DNA from 2 places in the Pseudarthrobacter sp. S6 genome. Region 2 is predicted to be linked to the other one. Evidence: riboswitches for the same ligand, from Rfam matches in the RefSeq annotation. Region 2 holds a riboswitch; the other holds the start of a gene.
The links. A riboswitch is a leader RNA that binds a small molecule or an ion and turns the genes downstream of it on or off. The one in region 2 is predicted to bind cyclic di-AMP.
Positions count from the first base shown of each region.

Region 1: linked by a shared signal. The riboswitch ahead of ACQCS0_RS04605 (NlpC/P60 family protein) and the one ahead of ACQCS0_RS04055 (hypothetical protein) in region 2 are both predicted to bind cyclic di-AMP.

Region 1 covers NZ_CP189581.1:937,094-943,030, forward strand. Annotated here, with positions in the region: gene ACQCS0_RS04595 (metal-dependent transcriptional regulator) at 19-714, shown strand; cyclic di-AMP (ydaO/yuaA leader) riboswitch at 870-1,088, shown strand; gene ACQCS0_RS04600 (peptidoglycan DD-metalloendopeptidase family protein) at 1,092-1,916, shown strand; cyclic di-AMP (ydaO/yuaA leader) riboswitch at 2,065-2,227, shown strand; gene ACQCS0_RS04605 (NlpC/P60 family protein) at 2,298-2,990, shown strand; gene ACQCS0_RS04610 (NlpC/P60 family protein) at 3,162-3,929, shown strand; gene ACQCS0_RS04615 (HNH endonuclease) at 4,167-4,667, shown strand; gene mobA (NTP transferase domain-containing protein) at 4,730-5,452, shown strand; gene ACQCS0_RS04625 (DUF6457 domain-containing protein) at 5,449-5,742, shown strand; gene ACQCS0_RS04630 (molybdopterin molybdotransferase MoeA) at 5,753-5,937, shown strand, end outside.
Region 2 covers NZ_CP189581.1:812,699-818,635, reverse strand. Annotated here, with positions in the region: gene ACQCS0_RS04070 (winged helix-turn-helix domain-containing protein) at 1-457, opposite strand, end outside; gene ACQCS0_RS04065 (response regulator transcription factor) at 1,080-1,820, shown strand; gene ACQCS0_RS04060 (HAMP domain-containing sensor histidine kinase) at 1,824-3,377, shown strand; cyclic di-AMP (ydaO/yuaA leader) riboswitch at 3,478-3,630, shown strand; gene ACQCS0_RS04055 (hypothetical protein) at 3,636-4,418, shown strand; gene ACQCS0_RS04050 (HAD-IA family hydrolase) at 4,503-5,219, opposite strand; partial or broken gene ACQCS0_RS04045 (VOC family protein) at 5,250-5,520, opposite strand; gene upp (uracil phosphoribosyltransferase) at 5,580-5,937, opposite strand, start outside.

The DNA.
Region 1 (5,937 bases), 120 kb from region 2:
CTCGAGGAGCTGAGCTGGATGACGGATCTGATCGATACTACGGAGATGTATCTTCGGACCATTTTGGAGCTTGAAGAAGAGAACATCGTTGCTCTTCGCGCCCGCATCGCCGAACGCCTGCGGCATTCCGGCCCCACCGTGTCCCAAACCATCGGCCGGATGGAACGCGACGGACTGGTGGTGGTCTCCGGAGACCGCCACCTGGAACTGACCGGGGCCGGGCGGAAGCGCGCCACGGAAGTGATGCGCAAGCACAGGCTGGCGGAACGGCTCCTGGCGGACGTGATTGGCCTGGACTGGGCCTACGTCCACGATGAGGCGTGCCGCTGGGAGCATGTGATGAGCGAACGCGTTGAGCAGCGCATTTACGAATTGCTCAACCACCCCACCGATTCTCCCTACGGCAATCCCATCCCCGGGCTGGCGGCCCTGGGCGGGCCGGCGTCGGCGCTGCCTGATGCCGGAGTGATTAATCTCCTGGACGCGATGCAGGCCTACGGGCCGGCGTCGAACGTGACGGTAAGCCGGTTGGCCGAGCCCATCCAGGTGGAGCCTGAGTTGCTGGTCCAGTTGGACGAGGGCGGAATCAGGCCCGGCGCCTCGGTGTCCCTGGAGCGCGTGGGGGAGTACATCTCCGTGCGGGTTCCGGGCATAGAAGGGGCGCTCGAGCTGCCCCCGGAAGTGGCATCGCACGTCTTCGTTTCCATCCGCTGACGGGACGTCGGCTCCCTCGCGTGGGGCCGCGCCCTAGCGCAATGGCGCCAGGTTCCGCAAAGATAACGGAATTGTTACTGTCCAACTTAATCGCCTATAGTTGAAACGCAGCGTCGATACAAAAGCGTTACCTGGTCCGGAGCCGAGCTCTGCCAGCGGATCAGGTGCACGAGTCACCAACTGGCAGAGGCGGGGGAACCACAACCGGCAGTCGCGAGACTGCCTTGGGGTGAAGTCCGTCAGCAGCAAGCCTCTTCCAGCGAAGGATCCTCACGGGATATCTCTGCGTCAAGTGCTTGTCACGGCGGACCGGGTCTTTGAACTCTCCGACCCGAATCCGACAGCTAACTTCGCAGGCTATCCAGAGAGGAACATTCTTGACCACGCAATACTCCAGGGGCCGCCGTCGCGCGGTTGGCCCCGCTTCGGCGCCGAGAGTGGCCGAGGATTTCATCGCGGAGAGGCCCCGCGACCCACAGCGGGAAGCACGCCGCCGCCGGGGACCCTTCCGGCAGATGACGGACTTCGCCGCTGCCAGTGGCCTGGGCCAGAAGGCCGGCATCGCCCTGGCGGCAACTGGCCTGGCTCTCACCGTGACGGTTCCTGTGACCGGCCCCGTGATGGCAACTCCGGCACCCGGCCAGGCCGCGTCGGCCGTTTCCGCGGCTCCGCAGCCTGAAGTCACGGCCGAAGCCGCCGCCCAAATAGATTTCAGCCGCTCGTCCGTGGTAACCCAAGGTGATCCGGATGGCAAACTAAAGCAGCTGCTGAGCGCCCAGTCCGCGGGATCCATTACCCGCGCCGCCTCTGCCGGAAGCCTCGGCCCGCCGCTGGCCCAGCTGGCTACAGTCTCTCCCTTCGGATTCCGGGTCAGCCCTATCACCGGCGGCTCCGGCGACTTCCACCGTGGCCAGGACTTCGCAGCGCAGTGCGGAACCTCTGTCTTGGCTGCTGCCAGCGGCACCGTGACCTTCGTTGGCTGGCACCAGTACGGTGGCGGCAACCGCGTAGTGGTGGATCACGGCAATGGCCTTGAAACCACTTACAACCACCTCTCCTCCGCCAACGTCAAGATGGGCCAGACGGTCAGCCGCGGCGATGTGGTTGCCCTCAGCGGCACCACGGGCGCCTCCACGGGCTGCCACCTCCACTTCGAGGTCCAGGTAAACGGCGAAGTCGTTGACCCCAGCGGCTGGCTCTGAATCAAATGATGGCAAACTCTCGAATCGCCGCGACCTGCCGTGACCTGAATGTGACATTGGCGCTGAACTCATGTAACGTCTAAAGCGCGTCAACTTTTCCGAAGTTGACGTTCTTGAGTGGATTGCCTAGCTCTGCCACCGCTCAAGGTCCGTTCGCATGACATCGTCTGGCAGGGGCGGGGGAACCAATTTTGGTCTTCGAATCTGAAGGCCTTGGGGTTAAGTCGCAAAGCTTCCACTGTGAAGCAGCGTGGCCGGGTGACTCCCATCCGAATCCGACAGCTCACCTCGCAGGCATTGGGAGAGGCTACCTTCGTGTCTTCACGCCATAATTCTGCGCGCCACCGCGCACTATCGGTTCGCACCAACCCCTTGGGATCCGTGTCCAAGGCGGTCAGTGCCAACGCCGGGACCGTAGGTCGCCAGGCTGCTGTTATCGCAGCTGCATCAGGTCTGATCCTGAGCATGGGACTTCCGGCCAACGCCGCGGATACCACCGCCGGTGTTTCCGCCTCTACCGAGTCCGGTTCCGCGCAGACGGCACTTGCCGTAACTGCGGCGCCCACGGCTACCGTTTCCTTCGAGCGCCCCGTGATCAAGACCACGCCGGCACCGAAGGTTGAGACGGTCCGTGCGCAGTCCACGGCCTCCGAAACCGGGGCTCAGGGTGCTGCGGCAACCGAGGCCGCGGCCTCCAAGCTCGCCGACGCCTCCAAGCTCGCTGACACTGTCTCCTCCGCCGCCGCTTCGGGTCTGGCAGCAATTGCCTACACCGGTATCGGCCACCCCTACGTCTGGGGCGGCACCACTCCCAACGGCTGGGACTGCTCAGGCTTCACGCAGTGGGTCTACGCCCAGGCCGGCATCAGCATTCCCCGCACCAATGCCTGGACAGCCATGCGGCCCACCGCCACACCGGCTCCCGGTGACCTGGTCATGCAGAATGGCGGCGCCCACGTTGGCATTTACGTCGGCAACGGCATGATGATCAGCGCACTTAACCCGTCACAGGGCACCCTGCTCCACTCCGTGGCATCCACGGGCTCGTCCGCGTTCTTCACGCTGGCCCCGTAGTTCCCGCCATCCGGCAGTTCCTGCAGCCCTGCGCTGACGGAATGGATTCTTCGCCGGAAACTTTTCGCTAAATCCCCGTTCGGGGCGTGCCGGCGTACCCCCAAGATGCCGGCGCGTCCAAAGCCCTTGGGCTGCCCACGCGGTCCTGAGGAAAACGAAAGAGAGAAATTAATGACTACACGTGCAACTGTTGCACGGCACCGCGCCGAGGTCACCAAGACCAACTCGCTGGCTGTCATTGCCAAAGCTGTCGGCGACAACGCCGGCGGCATGGGCCGCCAAGCTGCGGTTATCGCTGCTGCCTCCGGTCTTGTCCTGACCAGTGGTATCGCTGCGAACGCGGCAGACTCCGGAGTCCAGCGTGAAGCTGCTTCCGCTTCGAACCTCGAAGTTGGGGTTTCCGCGCCTGCCATCATTTCGGCTGCCTCCACCATTGCCATCTCGTACGAGAAGCCAGCCGTGACCACCACGCCGGCTCCTGTTGAGGCTCCCGCGCCGGTTGTCGAAGCTCCCGCGCCGGTTATTGAAGCTCCGGCTCCGGCGAAGCCCGCGGCAACCATCAAGGTCGCGTCGGCAACGCCGGCTGCTCCCTCGGCCCCGGTAGCTGCCAGCGGCAAGGGTGCTGCTATCCTCTCTGCTGCGTACGCCCAGCTGGGTGTGACGCAGGACTGCACCATGCTGGTGACCAACGCCCTGGCCGCCGTGGGTATCAACTACCACGGCTGGCCCGCCGGCTACCTGTCTCTGGGCACGACCGTTAGTGCAGCCGAGGCCCAGCCCGGCGATCTGTTGTACTACGCAGATGGCGGCGCCGGCGTTGCCCACATTGCCGTCTACGCCGGTAACGGACAAGCCGTGCACGGCGGCTACAACGGCAACCAGACTGTTGTGTTCAGCGCCAACGTTGGTTCAGGACCGGTCTACATCCGCGTGCGCTAGCACCAAAGTCGATCTTCAAAGGACCCCTGCCTCACGGCTGGGGTCCTTTGTTGTTGGCAGGGCTGCTGCAGCGACCCGGACGCGTGTCCCGATCCGACACGTGACTGCTGCTGCGGCCGAAATTAGTTGATCCCGGGATTCTTTGTTTACTCTTGTGGTGTCGATCCATAGCCCGGATATGCCGGGGGCAGCCGGCCCTCGTGCCCCTGACGGGTGCGGCCACGAAGAGGTACGTGCATGCGCACTCTCGTTCTGAATGCTGGATATGAACCGCTGGCGGTAGTCACCTTCCGCCGGGCGCTGGTGCTTGTGCTCACGGGCAAGGCCAGCGTTATTGCCGAAGGCGATGACCCTGTGGTGGGGCCCCAGGAGATTCTGGGCCGCCCGTCCGTGATTCTCCTGAACCGCTACATCCGCCCGAGATACAACCAGGGCACTGCGGTCAGCCGCCGCGGAGTCCTGCGGCGGGACGGTCACCGGTGCGCGTACTGCGGTAAAGGTGCCCACACCATTGACCATGTGCAACCGAAATCACGTGGCGGCGCCGACTCCTGGGAAAACCTGGTGGCTGCCTGCCTTCGCTGCAACAACACCAAAGGCGACCACACTCCGGCTGAAATGGGCTGGAAGCTCAGGTTTGTCCCGGAACCGCCTCATGGCACTATCTGGCAGATCAAGGAACTTGAGAAGCCCACGCCGGCCTGGGACCCGTTCCTGTTGCCGGAACGGGCCGCCTGAATTCCGGCCGCTAGTGCCAGCCCCGCACAGTATTCCAGCCCCCGCACCGTTAAGCTGGGTGGGTGGACGCTGACCCCCTCGACTTCGATGCCGTCATCCTCGCCGGCGGCCGTTCGTCGCGGCTCGGTGGTGTGCCCAAACAGAGCCTGACGTACGACGGCGACTCCCTGTTGCGCCGCTCCGTGGCCGCTGCCGGGGGAGCCCGGGCCGCCGTCGTAGTTGGTCCGGACACTGGGGAAGTGCCTGGCTGGAAAGTACCGGCCGGGTTTCTGCGCTGCCGCGAGGAACCGCCGTTTAGCGGTCCAGCGGCTGCCATTGCGGCCGGGCTGGCGGCCCTGGCTGCTGCGGACGGCAGCCGCCCCGCGCTGACGCTGGTGCTGGCCTGCGACATGCCCAACGTGGGGCAGGCGGTGGCGGTACTGAAGGCTGCGTTGCGTGCACGAGGCCCCGGTGCGGAAAGCTCCGAGGGTCAGCACCCGGGCCGGGAACCGGACGGCGTGTTGGCCGTCTCGGAGGATGGCCGCAGCCAGCCGCTGGTTGGCTTTTATAGCACAGTCGCGCTACAACGATCTGTCATCCAACTGGAAACCGCAGGACGATTAATTAATGGGTCGGTGCGGGCACTCCTTGCTAGTCTGGACGTGCAGCTTGTCGCCGTTCCGGCCGGCTCCACGGCCGATGTGGACACCTGGGACGATGCCGCCGCACTTGGTGTGGCCGGTTCGGATCCCCTAAGCGGGCTCCGGGGCAACACTGCCGCAGACAATTTGGGAGGCAGAGCGTGAAAAGCCAGGAAGGGACGCTGGAAGAGTGGTGCAGGTCCTTGCTCCAGGCGTATGAACTGGAGGACGTCCAGATCGATGTCAACACCATTCTGTCGCTGGCCGGTGTGGCGGCACACTCAGTGGTCCGCCCGGCCGCCCCTCTCACCACCTTTATTGCCGGATTCGCCGCCGGCCTGGCTGCTGGATCGGGACAGGCTACGAACGCTGCCGCCATGACCGCCGCCATGGACCGTGCCCGCACCCTCGCTGCTGACTATGATGCCGAATCTGCCAGGACCCCCGTCGAATGACTTCCGTTCAGTGACCGCCGCCCCCGGCGACGTATCCGAAAATCCCCAGCAGCAGGCAGCCCAGGCAAAGCACCTTGCCCACACCTGGGAGGAGGCGCGCAAGGCCGCTTTTGATATCGCCACCCCGATTCCGCCGGGCCGGGTTCCCCTGGGCCAGGCGCTGGGCAGGGTCCTGGCCGGCGACATTACGGCGTT
Region 2 (5,937 bases):
CGTCGAGCGCGGAACCGGTGGTGCCGGCCGGGGCCACGGCAACGGCGGCGTAGCTTTCGGCGCCGGTCACGAGTGACTGTGCGTAAGTGCGGATTTCCTGGGCAAGCTTGGCAATGGAGGTGCCGGCAGCCGCTGCGGTTTCCTCGTCGATGCCCATGTAGAGGACAAATCCACGGGCAACGGTGTCGTTGGCGACCGGCCGCACGGCGTTTGGACCAGCGATAAGCGGGGTGGGCGCGGTCAGCGGCGCGGCTTCGGCAGGCTGGACAGCGCGGAGCTGGCCGTAGGAATTTGGATTGTAGCCTTGCGGTGCGTAGCCGGGGGCAGGAAAGCTGGCGCCGGGGGCTGCCGGGACGAATGCCGGCCGGGCGCCGAAGCCCTGGCGGAGGCCGGAGGCCTGGCCCGCCTTGCCTGCGTTACGGACGGAGATATGGACGTATCCGGATGCAACTGACATGAATGCTTACCTCAATGTGAATGGCCGTCATCGCGGCTCGAATGCTGAATTTCCCCGCAATGAGATCTGGGGAGGGCGCCCTACGCTGGGCTTGGGGCGCTGGGCTTGGGGGCGAATGCCTAGGAACTCCGTGGGGTCTGAAGGTCAGGCGTGCATTCGACAACAGCGCATGTCGGCAGCAGCGGATGTGCTGGACCAATATTCTGCGGCTGCAGGTGCTGTTGAGTTCTTGTTCACAATTCAAAGTGTGCAACGTAACAATGAGAACTTGCAAGTAACAATGGGTGCGTTGTTCCGCATAGTGAGACAGAATGCGGATTTGTGTCATGGATCACCATTCTGATATGACGACAAAATAGCGGTTGTTGTCCGTCGAAGGTGTGCAAATAGCCCATTTTTGCGAACAATATTCGTCCATTCGCAGTTTTAAGTCCTTCAAATTCACCGCAGTATGGCTTCCTGAAATTGCTTACTGCCTTTTGCCGCCTGTCCGGCGGAAACGGCTCCAGCCCGTGCATTATCTGCACCCATCTCTGAGCACTCAGCTCGCTAGGCTGGGATTCACAGCGTGCGCACAGGAACCCCATGGCGCGGGCTAACTCAATGATCGGAGAGTTGTCCCATGGCCACTTCGCACTCCATGACCAACAACCTTCCGCGACTGACCCACCCGGACGGCTCCCCCATCCGTGCCCTGGTGGTTGACGATGAACCCAGCCTCTCCGAACTGATGAGCATGGGGCTGCGCATGGCCGGCTGGTCTGTTGCCGTTGCCGCCGATGGCCCCGAGGCCGTGAAGCTCGCCAAGGAGTTCCGCCCGGACGTCCTGGTACTGGACGTGATGCTGCCAGGCTTCGACGGCGTTGAGCTGCTGGGCAGGATCCGCACCTTCGCCCCGGAGGTGCCTGCGCTTTTCCTGACCGCCAAGGACGCCGTCCAGGACAGGATCCTGGGTCTCGCGGCCGGCGGGGACGACTACGTGACCAAGCCGTTCAGCATGGAGGAGGTCCTGCTGCGGCTGCACCGCCTGGTCCAACGGTCCGGCGTTGCGGCGATGGACACAGCCGAACTTGTGGTGGGCGATCTTGTCCTCAACATCGACACCCGCGACGTGACCCGTGCGGGCGATGACCTCCAGCTCACGGCCACCCAGTTCGAACTGCTCCGGTACCTCATGGAGAATCCTAAACGCGTCATCAGCAAGGCCCAGATCCTTGACCGCGTCTGGAATTACGACTTCGGCGGCCAGGCCAACATCGTGGAACTCTACATCTCATATCTGCGAAAGAAAGTGGATGCCGTACATCCGCCCATGATCCACACTGTTCGCGGCGCCGGATACGTCATCAAGCCGGCGGACTAGGCCATGTCCTCACCGCGAGCAACCCCAACACCGGCCCGGAGCTGGCTGAAACCTGACACGTGGCATCTGCGCACGCGACTGATCCTGTTGGCCATGGCACTGCTGGTGGCCATCTGCGGCGCTGTGGGCCTGTTCAGTTACACTTCCATGGACAACTTTCTGACCGGCCAGCTGGATGAACAACTGAGCCAGGCCGCCAAACTCTCGAACGGTCCTGGCCGTCCGGGTTTGGGCGGATTCAACGGCCGGACAGACCCGCTCGACGCCCGCGGGCAGAGCGTGGGAACGCTGAATGCGCGGATTCTGGACGGCCAGATCCCCAGCGGCGGCTTCCTGAACTCGGACACCGCACGCCTGGCGCTCGACCCGGAAGATAAGCAAACCCTGCTGGCGCTGACCCGGACCGGCTTTCCTGTGGACCGTTCGCTGTCCAACGGGGATTACCGGATTGTGGCCGTGGACACCGGCTACGGCGATATCCTGGTCACGGGACTTCCGCTCGCTGCCAAGGAGAGCACGCTGACGTCGCTGGTCTGGACTTTTGTGTTCGTTTCCCTTGGCGGCCTGTCGCTGATCGGGCTGGCAGGAACCGTGCTCATCCGGCGCACCATGAAGCCGTTGGAGCAGCTTTCCGAGGTTGCAACCCGGGTGGCCCGGCTCCCGCTGGATGCGGGCGAGGTGGCACTCGCGGTGCGCGTCCCGCCGTCGAACTCCAACCCCGGAACCGAAGTGGGCAGCGTAGGACACGCCCTCAATCTGATGCTGGATAACGTCGCCAACGCACTCGAGGCGCGGCAGCGGAGCGAGACCAAGGTGCGGCAGTTCGTTGCGGACGCGTCCCACGAACTGCGCACCCCGCTGACCGCCATCCGCGGCTACACGGAGCTGATGCGGATGACCGAGGACTTCACGCCGGACGGCCGGAAATCCCTGGCGCGGGTCCAGAGCCAGTCCGAACGCATGACCACCCTGGTGGAGGACCTGCTCCTGCTGGCCCGGCTCGATGAGGGGCAGCCCCTGAAACTCAGTGAGGTGGACCTCACACAGCTTGTCATCGAAACCGTCAGTGACGAGAAAGTCATAGCCCCGGACCACCGCTGGCGCCTTGAACTGCCTGACGAACCGCTCGCCGTCACCGGTGATGCTTCCCAACTGCGTCAGGTGCTGGTCAACCTGCTCTCGAATGCGCGCAAGCACACGCCGCCCGGGACCACCGTGGTCACCGCCGTTACGAGATCTGCCGATGGCAGCGCAGCGGTGACGGTAACGGACGACGGCGGCGGCATCCCTGCGGAGTTCGTGGACCACATTTTCTCCCGGTTTGCCCGCGCAGACGCGGCCCGCAAGGGCACGGCACCGGCCTCGGGCTCCGGGGCATCGGAGGGCACCAGCGGCCTGGGCCTGTCCATTGTCCAGTCCATCATGGCGGCGCACGGCGGTAGCGTGGCCGTGACATCGCGGGCCGGGCGGACAGAGTTCGCCTTACTCCTCCCAGCCGGTGCGGTGGCGCAACCAGCTGAAGCGCGAGCACAGCAAGGCGACACACCGTCGTCGTGATTCCTGTTACCGAAATGTGACTTAAGCTTCCAGCTCCTGTACCGTCGAACAGGTGCGGATCCCGTTCGGGCCGCATATCCGGATGACGCCAAGCTCTGCCGCTTCCCGGATTCCCGTTTCAGAGGCAGAGGCGGGGGACCCACCGTCCCGGGCACCAAGTGCCCTTTGGGGTTAAGCCAACACGTGATTGTGCCGTGTGGCCGGATGCCCTCATCCGAACCCGACAGCTAACTCCGCAGGTGTGAGAGGCGATCCACCATGTCTGAATTCAAGGTAGAAACACGCCCGCAGGGCGACCCACAGTCCAACCGCCGCCGCAAGCAGACCCGCGTCGGTGCAGCTATGTCCCCACTGTCCAAGGCGGCCCGGATTCCCTCCGTGGGCCAGCGCGTCGCCGTGTTTGCGACGGCGTGCGCCCTCCTGGTGGGCGTCAGCGCCGCAGCACACGCTTCCGAATCCGCGTCGCTTGCAGCCAGCGCGGACCAGTCCGCCGAAGAAGCCAGCGCCCAGTCGAAGCTGAGCTTCGAAGCAGCCCAGATCCAGACCCCGGCCGCCCCGGGAGCTGCACCGGCCGAGATCAACGTCGCGCCCCAGGCTGCCGAACCGGCACCTGCCCCCGCACCTGCCCCGGAGGCCGTCCCGGCGCCGGCTCCCGAGGCCGTCCCGGCGCCGGCTCCCGAGGCCGTCCCGGCGCCGGCTCCCGAGCCTGTCCCGGCACCTGTTGTGGCAGTCAACGACCCCGCAGGAGCCCAGGCCTACGCCGCCGGTCAACTGGAGACCTACGGCTGGTCCGCTGACCAGATGCAGTGCCTGCAGACGCTGTGGACCAAGGAATCCGACTGGACCACCACGGCCACCAACGCCAGCAGCGGCGCGTACGGCATCGTCCAGTCGTTGCCCGCTGAGAAGATGGCGAGCGCTGGCGGGGACTACCTCACCAACTACCGCACGCAGATCAACTGGGGCCTGAACTACATCCAGGAGCGCTACCAGTCACCGTGCGGCGCCCTGAACTTCCACCTGTCGCACAACTGGTACTAGGCCGGCTGAGCGGCGGCGGCGGCCGGCGTCGCTGAGCTGCGCCAGCGGATCACGAAGCTGATCTGCCGGCGTTAAAGGCCGGCGTCAAAGCCGGAAAGAAATGATCTGCCGGCCCGCGGCGTCCGGTTCAACGGAGACTGTCACTGCACCGTAGTCCGGGATGTGGAGCACTCCTGCCGGCAATGCGCCTGTGTTGGGGCCCACGGCCACAGTCCGGATCCCCGCGGCAACACCTGCCGCAATTCCGGCGGGTGCATCCTCGAACACAAGGGCGTCCGCCGGCTGCACGCCCAGCAGCCCGGCTGCCTTCAGGTACCCTTCCGGGTGCGGCTTGCCCCGTGTGACCAGTTCCGCCGTCACGGCCGTGGCTGGCATGGCGAGTCCCGCGGCGTCCATGCGGATGTCTGCAAGGGTCCTGTCCGCTGAGGTCACCAGTGCCACGGCCTCGGCCGGGAGGCTTCGAAGCAGCTCGGCAGCCCCAGGCAACGCGACGATACCGGAAGTCCGCACCCTTTCCACGGCGCCGAGTTCGGCAGTGAGCGCCACAACGTCGGCTCCGGCCGGCGCGAACCGGCGCACCGTATCCGCGGCCTGGATGCCGTGCGAAGTGCGCAGGATTTCGGCGATGTCCAGACCATACTTGGCGGCGAATTCTCCCCATACCTCTTCTACCACTGCCGTGGAGTCCACCAAAGTGCCGTCCATATCGAAAAGGACGGCACGACAGGTCAGTGTTCGTGTGGCGGCAGGTGTTCGTGTGGCGGCAGGTGTTCGTGTGGCGGCAGGTGTGGGGATGTTCATGCTGCCTATTTTGCCTCACACGCCACGGGCTTAGGCGTCACGGCCCGGGATGTACTGCACCGCCCACTTGTTGCCGTCGGGATCCGCAAAGTAGACGAAGTGCCCCCCAGCCCTGCACGTCAATGTCGCTGACCTCCACCCCCTTGCCCTTGAGGTGGTCGTGGGCGGCCTGGATGTCACTGACCACCATCTGCAGGCTTGGCGCCGTGCCTGGAGGGGCGTCATTGAGGCCCTCGCCGAGACAGATGGAGCAGGCGGAACCCGGCGGGGTCAGCTGGACGAAGCGGAGGCCTTCCCTCGGCCACACGTTAACTGCGGCGGCGGGAAAGCGGAAGACCTAAATTCTGGAGCAGCGCATAACTAGCCGGCAATGCCGTACAGGCGGTCGCCGGCGTCGCCGAGCCCCGGAACAATGTAGGACTTCTCGTCGAGCCGTTCGTCGATGGACGCCAGGACGATGGTGACGTTCGCCTCGGCGAGCTCCTCTTCGAGCTTGGCCAGGCCTTCCGGCGCGGCCAGGAGGCAGATACACGTGACGTCTGAGGCGCCGCGCTTGAACAGGAACTTGATGGCTTCGCGCAGGGTTCCGCCGGTGGCAAGCATGGGATCCAGCACAAAGATCTGCCGGTCCGTCAGGTCTTCCGGGAGCCGCTCCGCGTAGGTGATGATGTCCAAAGTTTCCTCGTCGCGGGCCATGCCCAGGAAGCCCACCTCAGCG